2 regions of the Mesorhizobium sp. P160927 genome follow, and region 1 is predicted to be linked to the other one. Evidence: predicted binding sites of a transcription regulator. Region 1 holds the regulator's gene; the other holds the start of a gene.
What was found. Region 1 encodes LexA, which represses DNA repair genes until DNA is damaged. Its sites were predicted from a motif close to TGTTCNNNNTGTGTTCNG; they were not measured.

Region 1 (3,276 bases):
CTGTTGCCGCCGACCGGCCCGGTCCGGCCGGACAGTTACGACTTCTCTTTCGACAGTTATTTCGCCGGCATCGGCGGCAGCGGCTTCTTCCTCGGCAATCCGACGGTTGTTTCCCCCGCTGACGGTGAGATGCCGCTATCGGCTCGCCTTTTCTCAGGCGTTGAAAATGCCCGCGAAGCCATCGCCGACCACATCAGGGGCAGCGTCGGCGGCGCTGAAGGCGAGATCGCGGCGGCGCTGATCGTCGGCGTGCGCGCCGGCATACCCGATGAAATCAATGAAGCGATGCGGCGTACCGGCATCTATCACATCATCTCTATTTCGGGACTGCATATGGCGCTTGTGGCCGGCACCATCATGGGTCTGCTGCGTGGTGCCTTCGCACTGTTACCAGACTTTTCCGCGCGCCGGCCGGTGAAGAAATACGCCGCCGCCGCCGCACTGTTCTCGATCGCCGCCTATCTCATGATTTCCGGTGTCGTCGTTGCGGCCGAACGCAGCTTCATCATGTTGGCGGTGATGCTGATTGCCGTCTTCTTCGATCGCGCTGCGCTGACCATGCGCAATCTGGCGATCTCGGCGATCGCCGTCATCCTGGTCTCGCCGCACGAGGTCGTCGGCCCAAGCTTTCAGATGTCGTTCGCCGCGACCGCGGCCCTGGTTGGCGCTTATGCCGGCTGGGCCGATCACCGTGCGGGAAAGACCAGGCCACCGCCGCCAAAGCGATCCCTGCCCGGGCTCCTGACGCGAAAATTCCTGCTGGCGACAGGTGGATTGGCCATGACGTCCATTATCGCCGGCAGCGCCACGGCACTGTTTGCCATCTGGCATTTCCAGCGGGTATCGCCCCTCAGCCTGTTCGCCAATCTGGCCGTGATGCCGATCGTGTCGGTCGTGATGTTCCTGGCCGTCGCTAGCGCGCTGCTGATGCCATTCGGACTGGATTGGCCGGCTCTCTACCTCATGGGCAAGGGCCTGACGGCGATGATCGCCGTGTCGGCGTGGATATCGGAGCGCTCTCCGGTCGACGGAGTCGGGCTGATTTCGCAGCAATCCGTGCTGCTGGTCACCGTCGCGCTGGTTATCGCGACGATGGCGACGACCTGGCTGCGGCTCGCGGCGCTGCCATTCGCGCTCGCCGGCCTGTTGACTGTGTCGCACACGCGCGCGCCCGATGTGCTGATCTCGGAAGATGCGCGGCTGGTCGCGCTGCCGATCGGCAATGGCGAACTGGCCGTCAACCGGGAACGTCCGAACGAATTCGCAACCGACAACTGGAAGCGCGCTCTGATCTCCGAAACAATCGTCAAACCGGAAATGTTCGACAAGACAGACGGGCAATTCGACGTTGCCAGTCCCGCCGACCTGCCGCCGGGATCGCCCTTCTACTGCCGCGAAGGCCTGTGCCTTGCCAGGCACCCTTCCGGCGCGATCATTGCTTATGTCGAGGACCGCAAGACCACCTGGAAAGCCTGCGCTTTCGCTGACCTGATCATCGTGAACGACGCGACCGCCTATGACGCCTGCCACAATCCACTGGTTCTCGTCGTCACCAAACGGCAGCTCGCCCGCAAGGGAAGCGCTGCCGTCTTCTTCAATCCCCAGTCGGCCACGACCCGGGCCGGGATCGAATTCGCCGTCGACGGACCATACCGACCCTGGCACGAACAGCGAAAATTCTCACGCGAGGCGAGGGGGCTGCCGCCGTACAAAAAACCCGACAAGCCCGATGGAAAGCCGGCTCAGTAGCGCCTGATCAACCCGACCAGCTTGCCTTGTACCTTGACCCTGTCCGGCCCGAAAATGCGTGTTTCGTAGGCTGGATTGGCGGCCTCGAGCGCGATCGAAGCGCCTTTGCGGCGGAACCGCTTCAGCGTCGCTTCCTCCTCGTCGACCAGAGCCACGATAATTTCGCCCGGGCTTGCCGTGTCGGCATTGCGGATAATGACCGTGTCCCCATCGAAGATACCAGCCTCGATCATCGAGTCGCCCTTGACCTCCAGCGCATAGTGCTCGCCGCCCATGATCATGTCCGGCGGCACCGAGATCGAATGCGTCTGATGCTGGATTGCATCGATCGGCACACCGGCGGCGATACGGCCCATGACCGGGATGGACACGGCTGAAACCGCATCGTCGTCGTTGCCGGCCGCGGGCAGGCGCGAAGGCGCAGCGGCCGGCCTGATCTGGCGTCCGAGACTGCCTTGGCCAAGGCTGCCTTGGATGACACTTGGCGAGAACTTCTTTGCCGCATTGAGGCCCGGCGCGATCGAGTCCGGCAGCCGCAGCACTTCCAGCGCGCGCGCCCGATTGGGTAGCCGGCGAATGAAGCCGCGCTCCTCCAGCGCCGTGATCAGGCGATGGATCCCCGACTTGGAGGCAAGATCGAGTGCTTCCTTCATCTCGTCGAAGGAAGGCGGTATCCCGCTTTCCTTGAGCCGTTCGTGGATGAACATCAACAGTTCATGTTGCTTGCGTGTCAGCATGGCGGCCCCCAAGACATTGAACGAAAGGTTGAACCAGAATCGAAAAAACAAACCCAGAACAAACACTATCTGTTCCAGTTGTGTTCTGCAACCGTTTAAAGTTTAATGAATTTGTTAAGGGGTCTGAAGTTTTTTGCCCCCGCCGGCGTCAGCAACCGGTCCTTTCCGCGATCGGCAGGCACATTGAAATCGTTTGGTTAATGGCCTGTGGCCTATCCGCCGATGGAGCTGGCATCAGCCATCTGGAAGGCTTCTTCCCACGGGGTACCGTATATTTCATGGATCCATTATTCGCGGAACGAAACGAAACCAAAATGCCAACCATTGGTAGCTCCGGGCGGCCATGGACCCGGGCGTTCGGCGCACTCCGGCCAGCGCGTGCGAATAGGCGTCGCGGAAGCGCTGAAGTTATCCCGACCCCTTCAAGCTGCCGGCGCGGGCGGCGTATCTGGTCGCGCCGCTGTCTTCGCTATGAACATAGACGTGCAGTGTGTAGCCGATATGCGCCGTCATCAGCGCCTTGGCCCGTTCGACGTCACGATCGAGTGCCGCTTCCATGATCGCGGTATGGTGTTCGATCGCGATCGCTTCGCGCAACGCCTCCATTGCCTGTTCATAGCCGTCCTTGAGGCCGGCCGCGGCCCGCAATGTCGGCGCCAGACCAAGAAAGCGATGATGCCGGCGCAACTGATCCGAGATTGTCGAGCGGAACCGCAACAGCCAGTCGCATGTGGCGGCGCTCAGCAGCGCCGCATGGAAAGCCTCGTGGTTCTCATCCCATCTGTCGACG
Region 2 (3,276 bases), 920 kb from region 1:
CAGCACGGCCGGATTGACGAACAGCTGGAACTCGTCGATCAATCCGGCCGCGATCAGCGCCGACGCAAAGCCAGCCCCGCCGAAGACGGCCATGTCGCCGCCCTCACCCGCCTTCAATGCGTTGACCTCGCGCGGCAGGTCGCTGCTCACCACCGTCGTGCGCTCCCATCGCGAGGTCTCGAGCCTGTCGCTCGGCACCACCTTGCGCGCGTCGACGATGCGCTGGGCGAAGGCATAAAACGAATCGGCCGGATATTTGCTCGCCGCATGGCCCCAATGGGCGAGATAACCTTCCTCAGCCATCTTGCGGCTGAGCAGCACGGTGTCGATGCCGGCAAACACGGCGTTGAAATCACGCTTCAGCTCCTCGTCCCACCCGATGTCGTCGCCCCATCCCCAGAGTTGCCAAGGATGGTCGGCATCGCCGCCGACGAAACCGTCGACCGACATCTGCATCTGAAGGATCAGCTTTTTCATGGGGTTCTCCTCGTTTCCGGATTCCAGTCAGGAAGGATCACGCCGCGTTTTGCGAACGGGCAAAGGCTTGTGCCCAGCTTTCGAAAGTGGTCGGCGTGGCGTTGCGGATTGACGGTGCCTCAAGCGCCCAGCGTTCACCCTTGTTGAAACTCGCCGCCGTTTCGCCGAGCGCATCGGCAAAGCTCGGTGACAGGCCGCTGGCGATCATCCCGGCGCGCGCCTCAGTGAATGGGGCCGCCTTGTAAGCGACCTGCCTCCCCATCGCGCTGCCAAGGATCGCGGTGGCCTGCTCCAAGGCATAGTAGCCGCCGCCATGCAATTCGATGATCCGCTCGCTTGGAAAACGCGTGGCGTCCAGCAGGGCGGCGGCGCGCTGGCCGACATCGCTGGCAGCAATCAATGGCATCGGCGGATCGCCCCGGAACGGCGTCATGAAGATGCCGGAAGCGGCCTGCCGGACAAAGCCCATGCCCTTGGCGAAGTTCTCCATGAAGAATGAGGCGCGCAAAAACACCAGTTCGTGGAGGCCGAGCGCCGCCAGCCGTTCCTCCATCAAGGCGGCGCCGAGCGAAGTTCCCATCCTCAGATGGGCGTTGAGGCCGCTGAGCAGCACGACGCGGCGCACGCCTGACTTCGCGATCGCCGCCGCCAGCCGCGCACCCACTTCATCCTCGAAGCGATGAAGATCCGGCGCCGTGATGTCGAACGGAATCATTACATAGGCGCTGTGGGCACCGGAAAAGGCGGAGGCGAGCGCGTCGCTATCGTCAAGCGCCACACCCAGGCTGCGCGCCACGCCGCGCACAATATGCCCCCGCCCGGTCAGGACCTGGGCGACCGCCTTGCCAACCTCGTTGGTAGCCCCGACGACCACGACGGTTCTTGGTGTGCTGATTTTCCCGATGGCCTGGCTCATGACGTCCTCCTGCTGGCCAAGTTGCGATCTAACGATTTACTTTTGGAAGCATTTGACTGATGGAAAGAATGATGTCAATAGTAAAGTGATTTAAAAATGGAACCATAGAGATGTCAACGCGTGAAAGATCCGGCTGCCCCATCAGCCTGTCGCTGGAACTGCTCGGCGATCGCTGGACGTTGCTCATCATCCGCGACCTGGTCTTCGCCGGCAAAAAGCATTTTCGCGAGTTCCTGCAATCCGATGAAGGCATCTCCTCGCGCACATTGGCCGAGCGGCTGCAGACGCTGCAAGACGAAGGCATCCTCACCCGCAGCGACGACCCCAGCCACGGGCTGAAGGCGATCTATCGGCTGACCGAAGCCGGCATCGATCTCCTGCCGGTGCTGGCGACGCTTGGCGCCTGGGGCAGCAAGCACCGCAAGTCCGACGACAAGCTCGCCCGTATCGCAGACGAACTGTCGGCCGGCGGCGAGCCGGCGCTGGAACGGATGAAGGCGGCACTGCGGGCGGAGCATGTTGTCTAGGAAGTGGCGCTGCCTCCCTTCTTTCCTGTGGAGAAGCAGGAGCTTTGCGCGCCTCGGTTACTCCTAAAGAGCACCGGTGCGCCAAAGATCAATTGACAATGATCTCTATTTGTTCACTATATGTTCCTATCTATCAGCAATCGCGGATGAGCGGAACAGGATGGAAACGACGGCCACCATCCTGCATGCCGATCTCGACGCCTTCTATGCCTCGGTCGAGCAACTGCTCGATCCGACGCTGCGTGGCAAGCCGATCGCGGTCGGCGGCGGCGTGGTGCTCGCCGCCTCTTACGAAGCGCGCGCCTTTGGCGTCCGCGGCGGCATGCCGGGGCGCAAGGCGCGCGAGCTTTGCCCGCAATTGATCTTCGTCGGCGGAAATTTCAGCCACTACCAGCGGCTGGGCGACGCGGCGATCAAGGTGCTCGACGATTTCACGCCGGTGGTCGAACGCATCTCCATCGACGAGGCCTTCGCCGATGTCGCCGGCTGCACGCATCTGTTCGGCTCCCCGCGGGAAATCGCGACCACGATCCGCGGCCGTGTGCGAGCCGAACTCGGCCTGCCGATCTCGATCGGCGTGGCGCGCACCAAGCATCTGGCCAAGATCGCCTCGCAAGTCGCCAAGCCCGACGGGCTGGTGGTGGTCGAGCCCGGCACCGAGCTTGCCTTTATGCATGATTTGCCGGTCTCGCTGATGTGGGGCGTCGGCCCGGCCACCAGGGCGCGCTTGGCCGAGATCGGCGTCGAGACCATCGGCGAGTTGGCCCGGACCCACAGCGGCGCCCTGGCCCGGCTGCTTGGCCCCGCCGCCGGAGAAAAGCTCGCGGCGCTGTCGTGGAACCGCGATCCGCGCAAGCTGGAGACGAAGCGCCGGGCGCACTCGGCCGGCGCGCAATCGGCCCTCGGGCAAAAGCCGGCCGTGGCCCGGGTGATCGTGCCGACACTGCTGCATCTGGCCGACCGCGTCGCCAGCCGGTTGCGCGCCAAGAACCGCCCCGGCCGCACGGTAACGGTGCGCGTGCGCTTTGCCGATCTCAGCGCCGTCACGCGCTCGATCACGCTGGAACAGCCGATCTCGGCGACCGCCATGCTGGCCGAGATCGCTGGGGATTTGGTGCGCGGCGTGCTCGCCGAGCATCCCCGGGAGAAAACGATCTCTCTGCTGGCGATCTCGGTCTCGCACCTGGAGGAGAGCGCTGAACTGCAGCTCGACCTGCCACTCGGCCTCGCCGACGAGAAGCGCCGCCCGGGCAGCCAAAAAGGCCTCGCGCGCTTCGGCGCCGACCGCGCCATCGACAAGATCCGCCAGCGTTTCGGCAAACAGGCGGTCGGCTACGGTACGGTGGCCCTGGAAGC

Region 2: the regulator LexA is predicted to act here: its motif matches at 2,031-2,048, upstream of dinB (DNA polymerase IV).

Annotation. Positions count from the first base shown of each region.
Region 1 is NZ_JBYMDW010000001.1:4,126,141-4,129,416, reverse strand. Features, by position in the region: gene AC3CB8_RS20185 (ComEC/Rec2 family competence protein) at 1-1,749, shown strand, start outside; gene lexA (transcriptional repressor LexA) at 1,743-2,486, opposite strand; gene AC3CB8_RS20175 (GntR family transcriptional regulator) at 2,895-3,276, opposite strand, start outside.
Region 2 is NZ_JBYMDW010000001.1:5,045,169-5,048,444, forward strand. Features, by position in the region: gene AC3CB8_RS24610 (dihydrofolate reductase family protein) at 1-477, opposite strand, end outside; gene AC3CB8_RS24615 (NmrA family NAD(P)-binding protein) at 515-1,393, opposite strand; gene AC3CB8_RS24620 (winged helix-turn-helix transcriptional regulator) at 1,504-1,920, shown strand; gene dinB (DNA polymerase IV) at 2,081-3,276, shown strand, end outside.